Regions from separate parts of the Paenibacillus sp. TAB_01 genome, predicted to be linked through region 1. Evidence: riboswitches for the same ligand, from Rfam matches in the RefSeq annotation. Region 1 holds a riboswitch; each other region holds the start of a gene.
What was found. Region 1 has a riboswitch for cyclic di-AMP ahead of ACHHV8_RS31260 (ubiquitin-like domain-containing protein). Riboswitches for the same ligand answer to the same signal wherever they lie in the genome.
Positions count from the first base shown of each region.

Region 2: linked by a shared signal. The riboswitch ahead of ACHHV8_RS01375 (hypothetical protein) and the one ahead of ACHHV8_RS31260 (ubiquitin-like domain-containing protein) in region 1 are both predicted to bind cyclic di-AMP.
Region 3: linked by a shared signal. The riboswitch ahead of ACHHV8_RS24575 (CAP domain-containing protein) and the one ahead of ACHHV8_RS31260 (ubiquitin-like domain-containing protein) in region 1 are both predicted to bind cyclic di-AMP.
Region 4: linked by a shared signal. The riboswitch ahead of ACHHV8_RS15725 (hypothetical protein) and the one ahead of ACHHV8_RS31260 (ubiquitin-like domain-containing protein) in region 1 are both predicted to bind cyclic di-AMP.

Region 1 is NZ_JBIFNP010000001.1:6,396,964-6,402,881, forward strand. Features, by position in the region: gene rsmA (16S rRNA (adenine(1518)-N(6)/adenine(1519)-N(6))-dimethyltransferase RsmA) at 1-614, opposite strand, end outside; gene rnmV (ribonuclease M5) at 618-1,163, opposite strand; partial or broken gene ACHHV8_RS31260 (ubiquitin-like domain-containing protein) at 1,302-2,440, opposite strand; cyclic di-AMP (ydaO/yuaA leader) riboswitch at 2,871-3,072, opposite strand; partial or broken gene ACHHV8_RS31265 (TatD family hydrolase) at 3,297-4,063, opposite strand; partial or broken gene ACHHV8_RS31270 (HD domain-containing protein) at 4,146-5,435, opposite strand; gene ACHHV8_RS31275 (AbrB/MazE/SpoVT family DNA-binding domain-containing protein) at 5,796-5,918, shown strand, end outside.
Region 2 is NZ_JBIFNP010000001.1:282,332-288,249, forward strand. Features, by position in the region: gene ACHHV8_RS01370 (hypothetical protein) at 1-268, opposite strand, end outside; cyclic di-AMP (ydaO/yuaA leader) riboswitch at 568-742, opposite strand; cyclic di-AMP (ydaO/yuaA leader) riboswitch at 1,074-1,269, shown strand; cyclic di-AMP (ydaO/yuaA leader) riboswitch at 1,394-1,595, shown strand; gene ACHHV8_RS01375 (hypothetical protein) at 1,794-2,204, shown strand; gene kdpF (K(+)-transporting ATPase subunit F) at 2,351-2,428, shown strand; partial or broken gene kdpA (potassium-transporting ATPase subunit KdpA) at 2,488-4,166, shown strand; gene kdpB (potassium-transporting ATPase subunit KdpB) at 4,187-5,918, shown strand, end outside.
Region 3 is NZ_JBIFNP010000001.1:5,048,535-5,054,452, forward strand. Features, by position in the region: gene ACHHV8_RS24560 (cache domain-containing protein) at 1-932, opposite strand, end outside; gene ACHHV8_RS24565 (aldose 1-epimerase) at 1,170-2,186, shown strand; gene ACHHV8_RS24570 (hydroxyacid dehydrogenase) at 2,233-3,219, opposite strand; cyclic di-AMP (ydaO/yuaA leader) riboswitch at 3,305-3,443, shown strand; gene ACHHV8_RS24575 (CAP domain-containing protein) at 3,449-4,261, shown strand; gene ACHHV8_RS24580 (hypothetical protein) at 4,404-5,309, opposite strand; gene ybaK (Cys-tRNA(Pro) deacylase) at 5,306-5,794, opposite strand.
Region 4 is NZ_JBIFNP010000001.1:3,274,471-3,280,388, reverse strand. Features, by position in the region: gene ectA (diaminobutyrate acetyltransferase) at 1-261, shown strand, start outside; gene ectB (diaminobutyrate--2-oxoglutarate transaminase) at 289-1,593, shown strand; gene ACHHV8_RS15740 (ectoine synthase) at 1,609-1,989, shown strand; gene ACHHV8_RS36805 (phytanoyl-CoA dioxygenase family protein) at 2,021-2,323, shown strand; gene ACHHV8_RS15730 (phytanoyl-CoA dioxygenase family protein) at 2,298-2,927, shown strand; cyclic di-AMP (ydaO/yuaA leader) riboswitch at 3,003-3,165, shown strand; gene ACHHV8_RS15725 (hypothetical protein) at 3,257-3,679, shown strand; gene ACHHV8_RS15720 (hypothetical protein) at 3,789-4,040, shown strand; gene ACHHV8_RS15715 (GerAB/ArcD/ProY family transporter) at 4,037-5,143, shown strand; gene ACHHV8_RS15710 (spore germination protein) at 5,130-5,918, shown strand, end outside.

The sequences.
Region 1 (5,918 bases):
TGAGGCACGAAGACCGTATGCGGCACGATCGTAACGATCTCCGGCTCGCAGTAATACTGCACCGCAATACTCAGACTGCCGTATTCCTTGCCTCCGGGCTTGGCCGACATCCGGTCGGCCACTTCCTTCTGAATCATCACCACGATATTCTCAAGCGGCAGCTTCTCTTCTAACAGCTTCATAATAATCGGGGTCGTGATGTAGTAAGGAAGGTTGGCTACAACGCTGACTCCGCTCACATCGGCAAATTGCTGCTCGAACAGCGGCCGCAGCTCGACCTTCAGCACGTCCCCGTGGACGACACTTGCGTTCGGGTAACCGTCCAGCGTCTCCTCCAGCAGCGGCAGCAGCCGCTGGTCGATTTCGATCGCGACGACCCGGGCCGCCTGCTTCGCGAGCTGCTGTGTCAGCGCACCGATGCCGGGACCGATCTCCAGCGCCCCCTTCGTGGCGTCCAGCCCTGCGGCACTGACGATTTTGTTCAGGATATTGGGGTCGATCAGGAAGTTCTGACCCAAGCTCTTTTTCAACACCAAGCCGTGCCTTTGAAGCAGTTCCTTCGTTCTCTTGGGGGATGCAATATCCTCCGTCATGCCTGTCTGCATTTTCTCCATACCTTACCCCTCTTTATGTTCAAGTTGCTGCCAAGCGGCCGCAAATTCTTCCTTGGAAATCCGAAACATGCGGCAGCGGTTAAAAAATTGCTTGCCGTTACAATAGCCTATCCCGAGCAGCTTGCCCATCACCAGCCGTCTCGCGGCAGCCTGCGGATGCACGATCAAGCCCGCTGCGATCAAATCCTCCATCGCGATATCGGATTCCGCCGCTACATAGTCTGTCCGCAGATTGGCAAGCGCTTTGCGGATCGTCTCCGGGGAAGCATTCTCCACGCCGATATCGCCCTTGCTCGTCGCTTCCTCCTGCGTCAGAAACGCATGCTTGCAGCCCGGCACCTGGGCGGAGATGATCTTCCGGATCCTTTCGCCGGCATGATCCGGGTCTGTAAATACGATAACGCCTCTGCGCTGCTGCGCCAGCTTGATGCGCTTAATGATTTCTTTGTTGATGGCGGAGCCGCCCGTTTCAATCGTTTCCGCCTCCACCGCCCGCTTGATCGCCGTCGTATCATCCTTGCCCTCGACGACGATGATTTCTTTAATCATTCGGCTCTCCTTCTTTCACTACCAGCTTGCATCCTTCATGCGCCAAACCATGCCTTCTATTCTAACAGAAAAAAGAAGAGGGAGCCCTCTTCTTTTTCACACCGCTATATATTATGAGTCTGCCCAAATTACAGGCCCTTAGTCCGCTGCAGGCTTTGTCGGCCCAATGACGTATACGGTATAACCGCGCTTCGTGCCAAATCGGTTCGCATAATCGTTGCTGTCGAAATACACATCGATAACGTTGCCCTTGACCGCGCTGCCGGTATCCTCCGCTCTGCGGAAACCGAGCCCGTCAATATAAACCCACCAACCTAGAGGAACCACCTTGGGATCCACTGCAATCGTCCGACCTTCCGTTACTCTCGTACCCGTGGACGTAAGTCCGTATTGCGGATGCTCGCTACCTTTTCCGGTAGAGGAGACACCTGCCGAATAAGCCGTCAATTTGACGTTGTTAATAACTTGCTTGACACCAAACGATACACCGCTCTTCGTTAACTGCTGAAGAGAAGGCGAAGAGGAAGATAACGCTACAACGGGATTCTTCGTCCCTACGGCTATAACCTTGTTAATGCTTGCTGATTGCACCTTCTGATCGACAACCTGTTCCGAAACAAGCTTGCCGTCCTCAAACCGTTTTTCTTTCTTTTTTAAGACTACCCCTGCTTGGCCTTCTTGTACGACCTGCTCTTTGCCTTTAAGTAACTGCGGATCGTTCTTTTTCACTACATCATAAGCAATCGGTTCCGTTACCTCTTCGGTCTCTTGCTTGACTCGGACGATCTGAATCGTACCATTATCGGGCAGCGGCTGCTCTACGGCCGGACTGATCTTATCCAGTTCACTTACCGGTATGTTTAAGTCCTTTAACGCATGACCAACGGTCGTGCCTATGGTATAAAAGGTTTTCGTTTCGCCGTCAGCCGTAAGCTGAACCGGTTTCGCCTGGTCAATGGTGATGCGGTCCCCGACTTCACCTTCGTATCCAGCGCTGCAGAGAGACGATCATGTTCCCCTACAGTTACTCCTTGCTCATCCAGTAAACGCTGCAGAACCCATTGTTTGGTCGTTACAACGGTTTCCTTTCCGTTCACAACAACGGTCACCTTCTTGGCAGCCGTTCCGTATAACATCATCATAAACATGAAAGTCATCGCGATTGAAATAATACCTATGATCGAAATCAAACGCAAGTTTTCATGCTTCCATCGCAATGCGAAGGACATGCTGGATGATCGTCTTACATGGGGTTGCTCGTGTTGAATAGCTCCCACTTGTTCGGTCATCCTTCAAAGCCCCGCCGTCGAGTGTTGCGCATGACAGATCTGACGCGACTATGGTTAAGTTTTGCAATCTTGTTCGTCGAGGATAAACGGCTCCTCCGTCCTGCTCGCTTATAAAAGCAAGCTGTTTCCGAAGCTCGGGCTTTAGACGGTGTGCATTTGTCCAAATTGATGCTCAGCCATAAGCTGGTGTGACCTAACTTATAGCTTTACGAATCAACTAATAAACTAAAGGGCTGCAACCTTTCGATCCATATCGTGCTTCCTGCGTGCCGGCCTACACCTCCTGTTCATACAGCAGCTCTATTGTAGTCGGACGAATATCGTAAATACGGGAGAACACAAAAAAAGTCAGCGGAAAGAGGACTCTTCCCGTGACTTTTATTTATTTCACCTGAATGAAATAAAGCACACGACAATCGTTACCTCTCTCTTAACGCTTACGAGGTTAGCTGACGGATTCGGACTTGAGAGTCGCCCTACTTGAACACAGGTCTTTGTGAACACAATAACCTCATTCAAAGATTCACCCCAGAAAATGCGACCTTAGTCTTATAGACTCCTATGACAGGCCGCTGTGCGGTTCCCCCGTTTCCCATTCGGAAACTCAGCGAAAATGGAAAATTGGTAATCGTATTAAGTTAATATTGAGTTTACGCTGTCGGCTATAAACTTGTAAAGTATACAAACTCGGCAAAAAAGGACGATTTTTCATTGAAATCGGATTTTTTAAAGCAAATTATCCATAAAAACCATCTTTCTCCTCGCCCTTTGTACGTTTTCGACCCTTTTTCTTCAATTATCACGAAAACGATGAAATTAGGGCTGTCCCGACCCCCAAAGGAGGTTACCGTAAACCGAACAATGTAACTGCATTTTGCGTCGTCGCGTGAGCCAGCTCCTCCAAGGTTAACCCCTTGATTTCAGCAGCGGTTTCTGCGACTAATTTCACATATGCGGTTTCATTACGCTTCCCCCGAAACGGGTGAGGGGTTAAATAGGGCGCATCGGTTTCGATCAGCAGGCGATCCATCGGCACCTTCTCGAGCACCTCTTTGGGCTGCCTGGCATTCTTAAAGGTGACAGGCCCCCGAAGGAAATATAAAAGTTCATATCGAGGCACAGCTTGGCCGTTTCCCAGCTGCCGGAGAAGCAATGCATGACGCCGCCGACTTCACTGGCCTTCTCTTCGCGGAGAATTTGGATAATGTCCTGATGGGCGTCGCGGTTATGAATGACGATCGGCAGCCCGACCTTTCGGGCAAGTCGGATTTGCTCGCGGAACACACGGTGCTGCATGTCTTTAGGCGACGTATCCCAATAATAATCGAGTCCGATCTCGCCAATGGCTACGACTTTCTCATGTGAGCACAGCTGTTCGATCCAGGCCAGGTCCTCCGGTGTCATATCTTTGGCATCCTGGGGGTGCCAGCCTACGGTCGAATAAATAAAGTCATACTGCTCGGCCAAGGCAATGGAGCTTGGTATCGTTTCTCGATTAAATCCGACATTGATGATTCGACTGATTCCGCTCTCAAGCGCGCGTTCAATGACGGCTTGTCGATCTTCATCGAATTGAGGGGCGTTCAGGTGCGTGTGAGTATCGGTCAGCATAAGAGGGAGAATTCTCCTTTTTACCTAATATATGTAGATTTGGAATGACAATGTTAATCGGATTGGCCGCGGCCAGCCTCCGTTATTCTAATCGCAGCAGCTTGCGCAAATCCTGGAACCGAGCAGGTCGGAATCAACCTGGAGCAGCTCTTCGGGGAAATACAGGTGATACTTGCCCATATGGATCCCGCTGATGGATCTGACAATTTCCGATTTTTTGGAAATTTCTGTCAAGGTTCCCTTTTGATCCTGAAGCAGAATCGGCAGTTTTTCGTCATGATTGCCCGGACGGTAAACATCATACGAAAGATCGGAAGGAAAATCAATTTCCGCATAAAAAGCGGGATCCCAGCCGGCATGGCGCATCACTGTCTTGAGCTTTTCAATGAGCTGCACGTCGATTTTTTCCAGCATCACATATTTAAATAACCGGCGGTTCAAAAATCGAGCGCACAAATCGGCAAGCACCGGATCCGATTCCATCGACCATTGCGACAGCACCATCTGCATAAACGCTTCATCGAGCAGATGATACTCCTGCACCGTTAATGTCTGCTTGAACAGGCTCAACAGCGGCGGCAGCATAAACGCGAACGGATAGTCTTCTTCGAACAGCTCTTTCGCCCTTTGAAAAATATTATGCAAAATAATCTCTGCGCTGCGTGTCACAGGGTGGAAATAGACCTGCCAGTACATTTGGTACCGGGACATCAGATAATCTTCTACCGCATGCATGCCGCTGTCCTTTACCACGATGTGCCCTTGATATGGCCGCATCACGCGAAGAATGCGTTCAAGATCGAAGGTGCCGTAATTTACGCCGGTAAAATAAGCGTCCCGCAGCAAATAATCCATCCGGTCCGCATCCAGCTGGCTGGAGACCAGGCTGACGACGATTTCCTTATGATACGTTTTGGCGATCACGCCGGCAACCTGCTGCGGGAAGGTAGGCGATACCTCTGAGAGCACCCGGTTGACCTCGGTGTCTCCCAGAACAATGCGGCATGGACCATTCTTCATGGTGAGTGCCGAACGTTTTTTCAATGGAATGAGAAAAAGGGCCGTGCCCGACATCATGAAGCAGGGCCGCGCAGAGGCAGAGCAGGCGCTCGCTTTTGGGCCAATCCTCGTAGCCGTTCCGTTCGAATTGGGAAATAATTTTGCGGGTGACCTCGTAGACGCCGAGCGAATGGGAAAACCGGCTGTGCTCGCCTCCATGAAAGGTGAGAAAGCAGGTACCCAGCTGACGGATCCGGCGGAGCCTCTGAAATTCTTTGGTGTTGATTAAGTCCCAAATGGTTTGATCCTGCACATAGATGTACTTATGAACGGGATCCTTAAATACTTTTTCCTCCTGCAGGGGACTGGACATACGTTGACCCTCCTGATCCTGATAAGTTTTCGACATAACAGTAATTAGAGTCCTCTTTATTAATGTCGAAATTTGTCGAATAAAAATTCCAAATGTGAACGATTTATGAATAGGACATTCTCACTTTACTGTAAATAAATTGTAGCTCTGCACTTGCTATGTAATCGTATCCAGCCTTGATATATAAGGGTTTGCGGGATAGTGACATGTTTTCAATTGCAGTTCAAGCATATTTTACCATAAATTTACGCCAAAATCTGCAAAATGATGGTTGACTATTATGGGAATCGTTGGTATCATAAGTCATAAGAAATATGTCGAATGTTGACGATTTATTTATTCGAGAGGGGAATTATATATATGATGAAATCCACTGGTATTGTTAGAAAGGTCGACGAGCTTGGACGTGTCGTTATCCCTATCGAGCTGCGCAGAACTTTGGGCATTGGTGAAAAGGACGCCCTGGAAATTTACGTTGACGGC
Region 2 (5,918 bases), 6.1 Mb from region 1:
GTTCGATCAAACAAGCCCTCTCCAGCGCAAGGTGCTTCATCCGCATGGAAGGCGCCTGGGCCTCCGAGTACCGGAGCTGCAGCGCTAAATCGAGCAAAGCGGTCTCGGCCAGCTCGCAGCGTTCCCGCCCCCAATCGTCACGGCACGTACGAGCCTGCTGAAGTGCTTCGGGAAGGGAGCGGCCTTTCAGCTTCATAAATACGGAATGACCAATGTACCAGGTCGATTCTTTTGTCCCCGGCGGGTAAACTATATTCTCCCCAGCCATTGCTCCCGCCGCCGGAAATTTTAAATAAGCCCCAAATCCGGCTCCCGGTCATCCCCGATACTTCTTCATTTAATAAGCGGCCTTCAAATTGATATATTTCCATCGAGCCGATTTTGCAGTTTAGGAGCAGGTCGATCGGTTGACTATACGTTTCGGTCAGCTTCATCATCAGTGGCTGCACTCCTCATCAAATGAGTTTTTTCATTGGAGACAAGCAAAAAAAGCCCGGGGAGCAGAGAAACTCTACTCGCGGGCTTCTACGGATGTGGCGGACGATGCCGTAACGAAGCACGGTAAAGGTGTTCTCTCTCAATCGCTTACGAGGTTAGCTGTCGGATTCGGGCTTGAGAGTGCCCTACCTGCGGAGGCTCGTATGGAAGCTCCGGCAGGATTCACCCCTGAAGCTGTCTTCAATGAAGATGGCTTCGGTTGGGTCCCCCGTTTCCCTTAGCGGGAACAAAGCGTTTTGCAGCAAATATGAAGTTGTTGATGTGAATCCTACACCGTTACGCAATGTCTGTAAACTTCAATAGGGAGCGAAATTCGCATGATTTTCGCTGTATATCTAAATGAAAACGAAATCAAGTGAGGGTTTCATTTCCTTACGGCATGATTTCTAGAGAAAGCTTGTTTTCTTGCCATATCTTCGTATTCAAGAGCGATAAGGAGTAAGATAGAGAAAAAACGAGATCTGAATTCATTTCAATCGATTAAATGCCTGTTTTCACTCTAAATGAAGCGCGGGTTTTATTTACAGTTTTATTCGGCCGGCGTAAGATACAACTCATGATTCAAACAAAGTTTCCAATTCTGATCGCTTAATTTCCTGTTCGCCAGGAAAACGGGGGACCCAACAAAGCCAATGTCTTCACGGTGTGAGAGCCGTTGATTTCATGGCTTGGGGTGAATCCTGACGATGGGCCTTTCGGCGCATCTGCAGGTAGGGCGACTCTCACCGCCCGAATCCGACAGCTAACCTCGTCAGCGTTGATAGAGCAGGCCCCGAAGGAATGAACCGGTTCATTCCTTCGGGCGGGCTGCTAAGGAGAGAGGATGATGAAGCTTGTGATCGGATAAATTCGACCACAGGGCTTAGGCCTCTGTGGTTTTTCTTATGTTAATTTTTGCAGTTTTTCGCTGAGTCCTTGAATGGAAAAGGAACGGGGGAACCAACGGATGCCGATTCGATCAGCCGGTTTATCGGTCTGTACTATCGTGCGCCATGGGGTGAATCCTGAGCATGCGGCGTTTGGCCGTATCCGCAGGTAGGGCGACTCTCACGCCCGAATCCGACAGCTAACCTCGTAAGCGTATCGGGAGAGGCAACGATTGTCGCGGCAGGGCATGGTTTCTATAACTGTGCCTGAAGAAGCCCGCGGGAAGAGTTCTTCTCTTTCCGCAGGCTTCTTTTTTGCTGCCCGGGGAAGTACGGCGTGGCCATCATCGGCTTTTCGGAGCCGTTTGGCAGGCATCGTTTTCGGAGAAATCGGCTGCCTTCTCTTTTGTCAAGGAGGAGGAGAATATCGTGGAGGATTCGCAGGAGCTGACTCTAGTATCTGCACCAAATCCAACGGGAGAGGCTTTTATCCGCCAGCTTTTGTTCCATCAGCTGCCCTTTGCCGTTATGGTGAACAATAAAAAGGAACAAAGCCGGTTGGCGAAGTTAGGTGTAAAACATTTTCTGTTGGTAGATACTACTGAACAATTAAATTGGACTGCACCGGCATTTCAGGTAGGAAGGGTATTTTTGTTCGAAAACAGCTTTAACCTGTGCTGCCGGTATATTCAAATGTGCAGGCGCTGGACGGCGAATCCGATTTATGTTATCACGCATACCAATCACCCGCGTTTAGTTTACAGAGGGCTGGGAGCTAACTATGTTATTCATAGCAATAGCGATGAAATTCCTTTTTTGCTCCAGACTCTTGTGGAATAACGGGGTATTTTCGAGCTTGGAATGGAGGGAGAATCAAGCATGCTGGATCTCTATATGGTGTTACTGCTGGCCGTTTGTTATGGAATCTACAGCGGATTTACCGCATTTTGCGAGCGTGTGATAGAGGATACGGGAGGCGGTACCAAATGATAGTCATTAGTCTTGTCACTCTATTTCTGTTTATCTATTTGGCTTACGCTTTGATTTACCCGGAGAAATTTTAACTAGGATAGGATGCGAATCAAGCTTGGCTTAGGCCAGCCTGGAGAAAGGGGCTTCACCCATGGGCACGTTACAAATAATCATCGTGATTGCGATTATTCTTTTGCTGGTCAAACCGGTGGGAACTTACTTATATCACGTGTTTTCCAATGAAGCGAACTGGACTGACAGATGGTTCGCTTTCGCAGAAAAGCCGATTTTTGCGTTGATCGGGCTGAAGGAGCGCCGCGGTATGACCTGGAAAACGTATGCGCTCAGCTTCATTATAACGAACGTGGTTCTGGTTGTGCTTAGTTATTTGATTCTTCGACTGCAAAATAGACTGCCGCTCAATCCGAACGGCATCGGCAGCATGGAAGAGACACTGACGTTCAATACGGTAATCAGCTTTATGACGAACACGAATCTGCAGCATTACAGTGGAGAAACGGGGCTGTCCTATTTCTCCCAAATGGCGGTCATCACGATGATGATGTTTACCTCGGCGGCGACCGGCTTTTCGGTTGCGATTGCTTTTGTCAGAGGCATTACGAGCAAAGGCCAGACGATCGGCAACTTCTTCGAAGATTTCGTCAAAGCGCATACGCGGGTGTTTTTCCCGCTGGCTTTCATCGTTACCATGGTGCTTGTAGCCTTGAAGGTACCGCAAACGCTGCAGCCGTTACTTTCCGTTTCTACACTGGAAGGCGCCGAGCAGCAAATAGCAATCGGTCCGGTCGCCTCATTGGAATCCATCAAGCATTTGGGCACGAACGGCGGCGGATTTTTCGGCGTGAACTCGGCGCATCCTTTTGAGAATCCGAGCGGCCTGACTAACGTAATTGAAATTTTATCGATGTGGACGCTCTCCGCGGCGCTTCCTTACACATACGGCTTATTTGCCAAAAACCGCAGGCAGGGATGGGTGATCTTCTCGTCCATGATGCTCTTGTTCGTCGTGTTCCTATCGCTGGTATACACCTCCGAGCTGAATGGAAACCCGGTTCTGAACAAGCTGGGTATCGATGCGGCCGGGGGCAGCATGGAGGGAAAAGAGGTCCGCTTCGGCATCGCCCAGTCGGCGCTGTTTACAACGGTCACGACCGCGGCGACAACCGGCTCCGTCAATAATATGCACGACACGCTGACACCGCTTGGCGGGCTGACACCACTGGCGCTGATGATGCTGAACTGCGTGTTCGGCGGTAAGGGCGTTGGTTTGGTAAATATGCTAATGTACGCTATCCTCGGCGTATTCCTGGCCGGTTTAATGGTAGGGCGGACGCCTGAATTTCTCGGGCGGAAGATTGAAGCCCGCGAGATGAAGCTTATCGCTATTGCGATTTTGGCGCATCCGCTGATCATTTTGGCTCCGACAGCGTTCGCCCTGGCTGCGGATTTGGGCAAGGCGGCAATTACGAATCCGGCCTTTCACGGCATTACGCAGGTGCTCTACGAATATACCTCGTCCGCTGCAAATAACGGATCAGGCTTTGAAGGACTTGGCGATAATACGCCGTTCTGGAACATTTCCACAGGACTGGTCATGCTGTTCGGCCGATATATCTCGATGATTGCCATGCTGGCGGTTGCGGGCTCGCTCGTTCGCAAGCAGTGGGTGCCGGAAACCATAGGCACCTTCCGTACCGATAATAAGCTGTTCGTCGGCGTTCTCGTAGGTACGGTCTTGATTATCGGTGCGTTGACGTTCCTTCCCGGTATTGTGCTGGGCCGATCGCTGAGTATTTGACGATTCGTTAATGGAAGAGGTGGAAGGATACATGAGTTCGAACAGAAAAAAAACATTGACCGGCGATATGGTGAAGCGCGCTGTTATAGACAGCTTTATCAAAATGAATCCAGTCACGATGATGAAAAATCCGGTGATGTTCGTAGTTGAGGCGGGAACGGCTATCGTCTTGTTGATGACCATATTTCCAGGATACTTCCGAACCGAGGGCAGCATAGGCTTTAATTTTGCCGTATTCCTCATCCTGCTGTTTACGGTGCTGTTTGCCAACTTCGCGGAAGCATTGGCCGAAGGCCGGGGCAAGGCGCAGGCGGATTCGCTGAAGCATACGAAGAAAGAGATTATGGCCAATAAAGTCGTTGGCGGAGGGCTGAAGCAGGTACCTTCTATGGAGCTGCGAAAAGGGGACGTGGTCGTTGTCGCCCAAGGCGAGATGATTCCCGGAGACGGTGAGGTCGTTGAAGGCTTGGCATCGGTTGACGAGTCGGCTATTACCGGGGAATCTGCACCGGTGTTGAAGGAAGCGGGCGGTGATTTCAGCTCCGTTACAGGCGGCACCCGCGTCGTAAGCGACAAGATTCGGGTGCGGATAACAAGCGACCCCGGGGAATCGTTCATCGACCGGATGATTGCACTGGTTGAAGGGGCGAAGCGTCAAAAGACGCCGAACGAAATTGCGCTGAACACGCTGCTGACGAGCCTGACGCTCATCTTTCTGATTGTTGTCGTTACCTTGGCCCCTATAGCCAAATATCTGGATATTTCGTTAGAAATACCGGTGCTGATTTCGCTGCTGGTGTGCCTGATTCCTACAACGATCGGGGGGCTGCTCTCCGCGATCGGTATCGCGGGAATGGACCGTGTCACCCAGTTCAATGTGCTTGCGATGTCGGGCAAGGCAGTGGAAGCGGCCGGCGACATCAATACGATGATTCTGGATAAAACCGGAACGATCACATTCGGCAACCGGATGGCAAGCGAGTTTATCGCTGTCGGTACGGAGCAGGTAACGGCGGTTGCAGAATGGGCGGCCGTCAGTTCGGTCAAGGATGAAACACCGGAAGGGCGTTCCGTGCTGGAGCTTATGAAGAAGCAGGGCCTGATGTTCAATCAGGCTCTGGTCGAAGGCGGCGAGTTCATCGAATTTAAAGCGGAGACGCGGATGAGCGGGATGGATTTGAAGGATGGACGCAAGGTTCGCAAAGGAGCTGTGGATGCGGTGAAACGCTGGGTCGAGTCTCAGGGCGGAACCATTCCAGGCGACTTGACCGACAAAGGCAATGCGATTGCCTCTGAAGGCGGGACTCCGCTTGCCGTCGCCGTAGATGACCGTCTGTTCGGACTGATTTATTTGAAGGATACCGTGAAGCCCGGCATGAAGGAACGGTTCGACCAGCTGCGCCAAATGGGCATTAGGACGATCATGTGCACAGGCGATAATCCGCTGACCGCCGCCACGATTGCCCGTGAAGCCGGTGTGGACGATTTCATCGCCGAGAGCAAGCCGGAGGATAAAATTGCGGTCATTCGCCGGGAGCAGGCCGAGGGCAAATTGGTCGCCATGACAGGCGACGGAACGAATGATGCGCCGGCACTCGCACAGGCCGATGTCGGCCTGGCGATGAACAGCGGCACGATTGCGGCCAAGGAAGCGGCCAATATGGTCGACCTGGACTCCGATCCGTCCAAAATTATTGAGGTGGTCGCGATCGGCAAGCAGCTTCTGATGACGCGAGGCGCGTTGACGACGTTTAGTATTGCGA
Region 3 (5,918 bases), 1.3 Mb from region 1:
CGACGCAATCGCTTTAACATATAATTCATAATAACGAGCATGATAACGGCGAGCGCGGCTCCGGTCAGCGTCATCGTGAGAATTGTCTTCCAGAGCAGCCTCCGAAGCGGCTCCCCGAGCGCCTTTTCGGGAAGATCCGCAGCCAGATACCAGTCGGTGCCAGGCACCTCGGAATACGCGATGAAGTGCGTTTGCCCCTCGAGCTTCGTCTCGGCCAGCCCGGATGAATGCTCCGGATAATCGGACGCAATGCTTTGATAAGGGGAGCGGGCATCTCCGATATTCAAATAGGTCTTGTCCTTGCGGTCGGGAGGGTTAGGGTACAAAATATTTCCATCCTCCTGAAACAGGACGAAGCTATCGTCGTCCGGGGCGCTTTTTTCCCCGGCAAACCGTTCAACCGCCTGCTCCGCTAACACGTATGCGTGCAGTATTTCATGGATTTGAAAACCGTCGTCATAAACCGGTACCTGAATGGCAATGACCGGCTGCTGCTGAGCGAATGCGACGGTAAAAGGATTCGAAGCGACGTCGGAGCCACTCCCGTTACCGGCAAAGGAAGGATCCGCCGCAATACCGAAATCCGCTCCGTTCACCTGTAGAAGCCTGCCGTCCAGGTCGCTTAGGCCGAACGAAACATAATGGCCCCCGGTCCGCACAAGCTCCTGCTTCAAATAATCGAGCCTGGCTTCATCGCTGCCGAAACGGATCATTTCCGTACGGCTCAGCAGGCTGAGCTCCGCAAGCCGTTCGCTCAACCAGGCGGATAGCGCCTGCGACTGCTTCTGCATCATAAGCTGCGCATGAGCCTGCCGTGACTGAAGAACCGGAGTCTTGGCCGTCTGATAGCTGCTCACCCCCGCCAAGGATAGTGCCAAGCTTGCCGCCGCAACAAATAACATCATGATTTTTACGCGCAGAGACCCCTTCATTGACCCCCTCCATCTTTTGATCAGGACAACGGATGGACTGAACAGCCATTTCTTGTCAATCCTATTATACGCCTAGTACGACCGTAATCCCACATTTTGACGCAAAATTCGACATATTTCCCTTAAATCCTCCTGGGTCTATCGGCTTATCCCTTAGGACGCCATAGGTTTGATGGCGTTTCCATGCTATAATATGTAGGGTTATCTTGCCATTTACTAGTCTCAGGAGGAGAAGCTATGAGCACAACAACCGCACCCAAAGCCTATGAAGCCGATTATCAAGGGGAGCAAGCCGTCTATCTGCAGGCGGACCGGTATGAAGCGATCGTTCTGCCTGCTATCGGAGCGAATTTGATCGCTTTCCGCGACAACGTTCGCCAATTCCGTTTTTTGCATGAGCCTGCCCCGGAAGAAATGCAGTCGTTCAAAGAAAAGCCTATCATTCACGGCATTCCTTTCCTGTTTCCGCCTAACCGGTATGAAGACGGCCATTTTCCATGGAACGGCAAAGTATATCAATTTCCGGTCAATGAGCCCAGCACAGGAAATCATCTGCATGGCTTTTTACATAACATTCCATGGACTGTCGAGCAATTCGGAGCGGATGAGCGGGACAGCTTCGTCACGCTGGTTCAGAAAGTGCAGCCGGGCCATCCGGTGCATGCCTTCCTTCCGCACTCCTTCACGGTCAAGCTTCGTTACACGCTGAATGAATACGGACTGCACCAGCAGCTGTTCATCCGCAACGACGGAGAGGATACTATGCCCTGCCTGCTCGCATTCCATACGTCAATTAACGCTCCCTTCGCTGCCAACAGTACGGCGGGCGACTACACGTTTAAAATGACGATCGGCAATCGTTGGGCGCTGAACGAGCGGATGCTGCCGACAGGCGAATTCCAGCCGTTGACAGCGGACGAGCAATTGATGAAACAAGGCGGCCTGTCCCCGTTCTTCGAGCCTATGGACAATCATTACACATCCGAGCCGCAAAACGGCCGCAACCGGATGGAGCTGACCGACAACCGCAATGAGGTAACCCTCGTATACGATGTCGGTACCTCCTACAAGCAGTGGATGATTTGGAATAACAACGCGACGGAAGGCTTCTTCTGCCCCGAGCCGCAGGTCAGTCTGGTGAACGCGCCAATGTCCAAGCTTCCGGCGGATGAGATCGGTCTGTTCTCTCTCGAGCCCGGCGAGATTTGGGAAGAAACGAGCCGCCTGTATACCGTAACCAAACGGAATGCCTGATTGTATCGTTACCGGCAGCCTGCTATAAGCGGCAGAGCTTGGAGGATTAAGAGGGCCATATCTGGGGATTGGCGATATAAGCAGGCTTCCTGCCTGCCAGCGCGTCCAGCACCTGACGGGCGACGGTTGTAGCCATCACGTAGTTGGACTCCGTTGTCGTCCCTCCGACATGCGGCGTGACGATAACATGGGGCAGCCGCAGCAGCTCCAGCTCCGCAGGCGGCGGCTCCGGGTCGAAGACATCCAGGGCGGCGCCCGCAATCCGCTTGGACTTTAAAGCTGCGATCAAGTCGTCCTGGACCAATACTCCGCCGCGGGCGGTGTTGATCAGAAAAGCGCTCGGCTTCATCCGCTCCAATTGCGGCCTGCCGATGCTTCCGCGCGTCGCTGCATTCAGCGGAATATGTATGGATACGAAATCCGATGACGACAGCAATCGATCCAGGTCGGTCGTCATCTCGACCTCCAGTTCTTTGGCCGCCTGGCCGTGCTTAGCCTCATCATAGCTGCGCACCCAGGCGGCCACTTTCATGTCCAGACCGAAGCGAAGCCGCTTGGCCACCTCCCTCGCTATACTGCCGAACCCGATCAGCCCCGCCTGCTTTCCTTTTACTTCTATCGAAGGAATCAGCATGCGGGAATTATAGTTTCCCCTGCTCATTTCGCTGTGAAAAGGAATCAGCGATTTGCTTAAAGCGAGGAGCAGCGCAACCGTATGCTCCGCCGTCGATACGCTGTTGACCGCCGGGGCGTGCAGCACCGGAATCCGTTTGAGCGTAGCGTAACCGACATCGATATTATCCAGCCCCACACCCGCTCCTGAAACCACCTTCAGCTTCGGAGCCGCATCCAGAACGGCTCGTGTCATCCGGGCGGGAGCGCGAAGAACGATCGCCTCTACGTCCTTCACCAGCCCGCATAAACGTGCCTCGTCCGTTTCCTGCGTCACCACCACCTCCGCTCCCTGCCGCAAAATCGCTTCTCCGGCCTCATGGTACATGGATAAAATTTGTAAAATTTTTGGCTTCCCCATACTGCAAACCTCCTTGCTCTTTTCGAATTGGAAGACTTTGTGTCATGAAATCTATCAAAACTAGTGATAGAATAAGAGGGCAAAAAAATAAGCCAGGCCGAAGCTTCCCAAGGAAGCGTGGGGGAACCATCCTACCATGGGGTGAAGTCACGTATTAGTGACCGGGTGCTTGCTCTTTGACCCGAATCCGTCAGCTAACCTCGCAGGCCGAAAAAAGGAGAGGATCGTTTTGAATCGTTTACAAAAATTCGTTATTACAGGTGCACTCGTGCTCGCTCCCGTACTCAGCGTAGGTGCGGCGTCCGCTGCTCCAGCTGTTGTTACTATAAATAGTGACAATGTCAATGCGATTGCGCAGAAATATGGCGTAGATCTTTCGACTCTGCTGAAAGGCAGCTTGAATCTGTCCAATGCCAATGTTTATTGGGGAGCAACCGTACTGAAGTATCCGTTCCAAGGCAGCACCGGCTACAACAACGGCAAGCCTGCAAGCGGAAAAGGACAAGCTTCCACGGCACCGGGTCATACGAACAGCGGAACGCCATCCGGCAATACAGCTGGCGGCAGCTCCAGCTCCAACCAGGGAACGCCTGCGGGCAGCACAAGCGGCAATGGTTCGAACAGCGGAAATACGCAAAATAATGCAGGAACAGGAACAACAAGCAGCGACTCCGCTTCCTATGCAAGGCAAGTGGTGGATCTGGTAAATCAAGAGCGTACAAAAGCAGGTCTTAAACCGCTGACAAGCGACAGCTCTTTGACGAATGTCGCGCTGGTGAAGGCCAAAGACATGTATACGAACAATTATTTTGACCATACATCCCCGACCTACGGTTCTCCGTTCGACATGATGAAATCGTTCGGTATTTCTTACACCTATGCCGGCGAAAATATCGCGAAAGGCCAGCGTAACCCGCAAGAGGTTATGACAGCCTGGATGAACAGCCAAGGTCATCGTGAAAATATTTTGAGCCCGAATTATACTAAAATCGGCGTTGCTTACTACAACGGCGAATGGGTTCAAGAATTTATCGCAAATTAAGCGGATATCCCTGCTTTGCAAAAATCGATGTATTCAAGAAGAGGCTGACCCCGTACTGCGCGGGTCGGCCTCTTTGCTGCGTTTATAGGTATAGTTTATGATAGGAGGCACACACTATGCGTGTTACTCCGCCTATTTTATTTTACGAGCCAAGCGGCTGCTCTTTTCCTTTCTTCATGACGTAAGCCCCGAGCGCCCACAGCAGATGGTCTACCTCGGAAAATCTGACGCCTTCCGGCGAAACCTTATGCCCGATCAGGGAATAGCGGATGTTATCCGTCAATTCTTTGTTCTGGCTGCCGATCCGATCCGTGTAAAAGCGAATGTCCGCTTCCGGAATCATCTGATCTACGTCGTACCAATAGGCGAACAGGCGCTTGATATGCCGGTCAGGCTTGAAGCCGTTCCACCCTAAATTGCGGAAAAATTCCGATGCCAGCGGATAGCCCATGCCATGCAGCTTCAGCTTCTCCGGTTTCTCTTTATCGAAGCCCTTCATATGGGACCACCCTCTCCAGCGGCTTGAGGGATTCGACATGAAGCCGGACACGCAAATCATCATCTGCTCCTCCGTAAGCGGCTCATCGTCCATCCGGTCAAACGCTTCGACGGTCTGCAGAATGACCTTCTCGTAATAGTCAGGCTCTGCGGAGAGGACGCCGACCCAATTGGCTACAGCGCGGCAGTCCGTAGAACAAGAGGTGCCCGGAAAATAGGGCCGCAGCGCTTGAAGCAGCGCCTCCTCCCCTAACCGCTCTGCAGCCGCCGGATCATAGCCCGACAGCAGCTCACGAAGACCCTTTTCCTTAGCGACAAAGGTAGACCAGTCACGGGAATTGCTCCCGATCGATTTGACCGCTGCCTCGAAAATTTCCGTATTCGTTACCTGCCGCCGGATCGGCTTTCCCTTCTGCTTCAAGGCTTCAAGCAGCAGCCGGTGGAACTGCTCTACATTATCGGCAGGCTCGGTGATGCCGTAGCTTTTGCGCAGCCGTCCTTCCGCATGGGTATAAATCAACTGCTTCATAACATCCTGGTTCAATTTCATTCCGCGCTTCCTTCCTCCGTCAGACGGGCTGCGCTGCCTTCGCTTGCCGCAATCAGATCCGTCCCTTTCAAAAAAATCTGCAGCCCTCTGCGTCCGGCGCTGATACTGACCGGATCAATGGGAAGGATCGATTCGTCGATATACAAAGGATACTTCTTCTTCACGCCTAACGGAGATACCCCACCCCGTATATAACCGGTAATCGTCAGTATATCTTTGACCGGAACCATCTCGACCTTCTTGTTGCCGCTTACGGCGGCGAGCGCCTTTAAATTCAGCTCCAGATGCCCGGGAATACAGGCCATCACGATACCTGTTTTATCTCCGCGCAGCACCAGCGTCTTGTACATATGCTCCTGGGCAATGCCCACATGGCTCGATACCGTAGCGGTATCGAGATGCTCCTCGTCCCACTCGTATTCGTGCAAGGTATACGAAATCCGCAGCTTGTCCAATAATCTGCAGGCGTTTGTTTTCGATGCCATAACCGGTTTCCTCTTCGTTTCGTTATTGTTCTGCTTTCATGTGCATTATGACATGACTTGAAAGCAAAAGGCAACCGGTGAACAGCGGCTTTTCAGCCATCGCACCCAAAATGCAGAGAGGACG
Region 4 (5,918 bases), 3.1 Mb from region 1:
TCGGCCGCGCACCGAGGAAAAGGAATTGCCGAGCAGCTGCTGACCAAGCTGATGGAAAGCAGCCGATGCCGGCAGGTCCGCTTTATCGAAACGACCATTTCGAGAAGCAATACGGCCTCGCACCGCTTGTTTGACAAATTTGCAAAGAGCATGGGGGCGGCGAAGGTCATCACGGAGGGCTTCGCACCGCAGCTGTTTCCAGGAGCAGGGCATGAGGAGGAACCGCTGGTTCGAATCGGGCCCATCACGCATAGGCAATGACAATGGAATAAGGGGAGGAATGCTTGAATGAAAGTTATGAACCCGGGAAAACCGTCGCTGCATGTATTCGAGACATTGGAATCGGAGGTGCGCAGCTACTGCCGGTCTTTTCCGACGGTATTTACTAAAGCCAAGGGCTACAAGCTGTGGGATGCGGCCGGAGCGGAATATATCGATTTCTTCGCAGGCGCCGGTGCGCTGAATTACGGTCATAACAACACGGTGCTGAAGCAAAAGCTGCTGCAATACATTCAAAACGACGGCGTCACTCACAGCCTGGATATGGCTACGGAGGCGAAGGAGCAGTTTCTGGAGTTGTTTCACCAAGTGATTCTAAAGCCCAGAGGCCTGTCGTATAAAATTCAATTTCCCGGCCCGACAGGGGCCAATTCGGTTGAAAGCGCTCTGAAGCTGGCCCGTAAATTGACCGGACGTTCGACGGTCATCGGATTTACGAATGCGTTCCACGGCATGACGCTGGGCGCCTTATCGGTAACAGGCAATAAATTCAAGCGCAGCGGCGCGGGGGTTCCCCTGCATCACGCGGTATCCATGCCGTATGACGGGTACATGGGAGACGATATTCATACCATCGATTATATGGAAAATTATATTCAAGATTCGGGAAGCGGCGTCGCTCTGCCTGCCGCCATTATTGTTGAGACGATTCAGGGAGAAGGCGGTATCAACGTGGCCCGTGCGGAATGGCTGCGGCGTTTGGAAAAGCTGTGCAGAAAGCATGAAATCGTACTTATTGTGGACGATGTGCAGATGGGCTGCGGAAGAACGGGAACCTTCTTCAGCTTCGAGGCATCGGGCATTACCCCGGACATCGTATGCCTGTCCAAATCGATCGGCGGGTATGGCTTGCCGATGGCTTTGACGCTGATTCGGCCCGAGTTGGATATTTGGGAGCCGGGCGAGCACAACGGCACCTTCCGCGGCAACAATCTGGCCTTTATTACGGCGGCCGAAGCGCTGCGTTATTGGGAAAACAATGAATTCACGAAGGAAATAACGGATAAAGGCGATATGCTGAACCGCCGTCTCCATGGCATGACCGCGTCTTATCCCCAGCTTAAGGGACAGGTCAGAGGCAGAGGGCTTATGCAGGGCATTGCTTTTGACATCGGCGGTCTGGCGGAACAAGTGTGCGAACGCGCCTTCTCCAAAGGCCTTATTATGGAAACCTCAGGTACCGACAGCGAGGTGGCCAAAATTATGCCGCCTCTGACGATTGATCGAGCCGGCCTTCAAAAGGGCCTTGACATATTGGAGCAATGCTTGAAGGAAATAGCGTCCGAGCTGGGAGCGGGCTTGAATTCACGATAAAGGAGGCAGCATACGATGATTGTCAGACATGTAAACGATTTACTAAACACCGAGTATGACGTAGACACTGAAACCTGGGCAAGCACAAGACTGCTGGTGAAGGATGACGGAGTTGGCTTCTCGCTGCATGACACGACGATCAAAGCGGGAACAGAGACGGAAATCTGGTATAAGCACCATGTGGAGGCTGTGTACTGCATTGAAGGCGAAGGGGAAATTGAGGTGCTCGCCACCGGCACTGTTTATCCGATTCAGCCCGGAACGCTGTACGTGTTGGACGGGCACGAGAAGCATCTGTTGCGGGGAAAAAGTCAAATGCGGATGATCTGCGTATTTAATCCTCCCACCACAGGGCGGGAAGTGCATGATGCCGAAGGCACGTATCCATTAGGCTAAACCAAACCATGGGGAGAGGGGAATGCAGCATATGGCGCAAAAGGAGCAAATTACATTGAACAGGTCAGGGGCAGCGGATGCCTATCCTTCCAGAATCTATCCGGAGCCTAAGCTGATCGCGAGGGAAGATCCGGTTGTGTACAATCATTCGATCCATCAGTCCGTTATTGATGAACGTCAGCTGAGTTTTTACGAGGAGAACGGTTATCTGTTCCTGGAATCATTCTTCGATGAGAAGCAGGTTCAGTTCTGGAAGCAGGAACTGGCGCGCCTGTGGCGGCAAAGTCAGGCACCTTCAGAAGCCGGAGGTGATTCGAGAGCCGGGAGGCGATGAGATCCGCTCTATCTTCGCGGTCCATCGGGATGATGAGGTATTTAAGCAGATGGCGGCGCATCCGAGCCTCCAGGCCATCGTCGGACAAATTCTCGGCAGCGAGACTTACATTCATCAATCGAGAATCAATTTCAAGCAAGGCTTTACCGGCAAAGAATTTTATTGGCACTCGGATTTTGAAACCTGGCATGTGGAGGACGGAATGCCACGCATGCGGGCGCTCAGCTGCTCAATCGCTCTGGAGGATAATCATGCGAACAACGGCCCGCTGATGGTCGTACCCGGTTCTCACCGCATGTTTGTTTCCTGCGTCGGTGAAACGCCGGATGAGAATTACAAGTCGTCGCTGCGCCGTCAGGAATATGGGGTACCGGACCAGGAAAGCCTCAAATATTTGGTGCGGCACGGAGGCATTACAGCTCCTGTAGGTAAAGCCGGCTCTGTCCTTCTGTTTGACTGCAACCTGATGCACGGCTCCAACAGCAACATTACACCGGACCCGCGCAGCAATGTGTTCATCGTGTACAATAGTGTCCATAATAAACTGATCTCGCCTTACTCGGGCAAAAAGCCGAGGCCTGAATTTATCGCCTCGCGCCCTTAAACACCGGATGACAGCAGGACCCCTGATGATGGCGGTCCTGCTTCTCGGCGTCGCAGTTGAAGACCAAGAAGCCTATGAAATCGATCGCTGAATCCTGCCGGAAGCTGCAGGAGCGGGGGAACCATAACAACGGATGCGGCAAGCATCCTTGGTGGGGTGAATCCCGGCACGAGCCGGGTAGGGCGATTCTCGCGTCCGAATCCGACAGCTAACCTCGTAAGCGTACATTTGGAGAGGGGCAGGGCAGGCGGCAGAGACTGCATCTTTATGATGCTGACAGGCTATCGCGTGTGCTAAACCTGCGACCTCAAAGAGGAGGAGAAGCCGCATTGAGCTGTTTGAACGTTAAACCGCAAATTGACACGGCGGAATATATTTTAGTATCCGCACCGAATCGGGCAGGGAAGGAATTCATCCATTTACTGAGGGAACGCGGCCATCGCTATTATGCGATGACAAATAACAATTACGGCAGAAAACGGCTGGAGGCCATGGGGGTCGACAAGATTCTGATGGTCGATACGGAAGACGAAAGCACGTGGACGCCGCCGGGCATACGGATCGGCAAAGTCTATTTATTTGAACTCAGCTTTAACCTATGCTGCCGTTACATACAGATTTGCAGAAGCTGGAATCCCCAGTCTATCCATGTCATCACTAAGCGGGACATCTCCAGAGTAACCTACAGAGGACTTGGAGCAGATCAGCTTACTTATATAAATAATAATGAAGTTTCCTTTCTGCTGCCCTGACGATAGCAACCTAAAGAAGCCGCTTATCCAGCGGCTTCTTTAGGTTCTACATATTCCCCGATTATTCCGTGCAAAATATGGATATTACACAGGAGAAGAGGCTTTCCTATTGACAAGTATCGGGCTGCTTTGCGTTACTCTAATCACGCTGCTGCTTCTGGCCTTTCTCGATATGAGGGTCTATCACGAGGTTTTCGGCTCTGCATTGAAGCGGCTAGGTTTTGGCGTCAATAACAATATGGAAAATTATTTGTTTGTCGCAGGGGCTTTCCTTGCAGCGCTTATAAAGGATTTCCGCGGCAGGAAATCTGTACGGCAGCGTACGAAGACGGGGGCGACCGGCAAGAGGACAAAGCTATGACCGGCAAGCTTACCTCGATGCAGAGCTACACGCTGATGCTTATTTGTTTATTAGGCACCGCCATTATTTTCGGGACACCGAAATTGGTACCGGATGTATGGCTGGTTGAGCTTATTTCGCTGCTTCCTGCCATCCTCTTATTCCTGTTGTACACGGCTTTATTCTCGCTTCAAAGGCGAAATGGCTTTCTGGGTCTGCTTACATCGGCATGGGGGAAGACGCTTGGCCGCACGCTTGCGGTTTGCTATGCCGTTTATTTTCTCTACATTGCCGCTAGAAACGTAAGAGATATGCTGGAGTTAGTCATGACGACCTTGCTGCGTGAAACCCCTCCGCAAATTGTAGTTCTGCTGTTTATTCTGATTATCGCTTACGCAGCAAGCGGCGGCATGAAAACATTGGGACGGCTTTCCGAAGTGATGGTGGCGCTAATCATTCTTTTCTTCATCCTGCTGGGTCTGCTGCTGGCCATGAGCGGATCGCTTGCGCTGGAACGGACGCTTCCTTTTCTGTCCAAGGGCATGCTTCCTTTAATCAAAGAATGCTTTAGCGCCACCTTATGGTTTCCTTATGGCGAAACCATTGTTTTTCTGGTGCTGAGCCCGGGATTAGGCAATCCTGTCCAGTTCAGGAAGCTCGGCTTGGCCGTAATTATAACAGCCGGCATCGTGCTGACCCTCTCCGACCTGCTTCAGGTATGGTCGCTTGGGATGGAATTCGAAAAATTCTCCGCATTTCCCTTGCTGGATGCTGCGCGGCTCATCAAAATCGGTGACTTCATCACTCGAATGGACGCTCTGGTATCCATGATTACGATTTTCAGCGTGCTTGTGAAATGCTCCGTCTTTCTGTATGCAAGCGCCAAGACGGCATCGTATGTGTTCCGCGAAGCCAGCTTCAGCTATATTCTTCCTTTCGCCTGCTTCATAGGAGCTGTATCTATGCTGGTTACCCATAACTTTGCCGAGCACAGCAAGGAAGGGCTGTATTACGTCATTTACATGTTGCATATACCTTTCCAATTTATCATTCCATTGTTCACGGGAATCGTTTTCTGGGTTCGTGCGAAGCGAAAGGGGGGTCTTCTTCATGACAAGCGATAATCAGATGAAGCTTGAAGCTGACGTCAGGAAGGTGCGGTCGGCTGACCAAATCCGGACCTACCTGAAGCATGTCTTCGGTGACACGAACGATTTGGTCGTCGTCTCTATCCGGGTCGGTCCCTACGAAGGGTTGCTGTGTTACCTCAGCACTATGACAAGCAGTGACTTTATGATGAATAACATCATCCGGCCGATCTCGCTTTACCGTGTGGAAAGGGAAGAGAAACCGGCGGCTGAGGTGGTGGAAGAGTTAAGAGAGCAGTATTTCGGCGGCCTGACAGGCGAACTGCTCTACAGCTTGGACGAGCTTTCGAACAGGCTTACTGTTGGCAATGCGGCGCTTTTTGTTCATCATGCGGAAGCACTGTTAATTCTGGATGCAAAGAGCCTGAACAGCCGGTCAGTGGAGGAGCCTTCGACGCAAACTGTCGTTAGAGGGCCGAAGGAGGGATTTACCGAATCCGCACAGACCAATATGAGCTTGATCCGCAGACGTCTTCTGAACGACAAGCTCCGGTTTGAAAAGCATACCGTCGGTATCCAGTCGGGAACTTCGGTTTACCTGGTCTATATCGAAGGAGGCATCGATGCCGAGGTGCTCAGAAAGGCGAGGGCGCGCTTGAGCCGAAGCAAAGCGGCCGGCTTGTTTGATTCAGGGAGCCTGGAGGAAATGCTGAGGCCGAGAACATTTTCATTGTTTCCTACGGTCTACAGCAGCGAGCGTCCCGACGCCATCTGTGCGCTTTTGCTGGAAAATAAGATGGCTATAATCGTG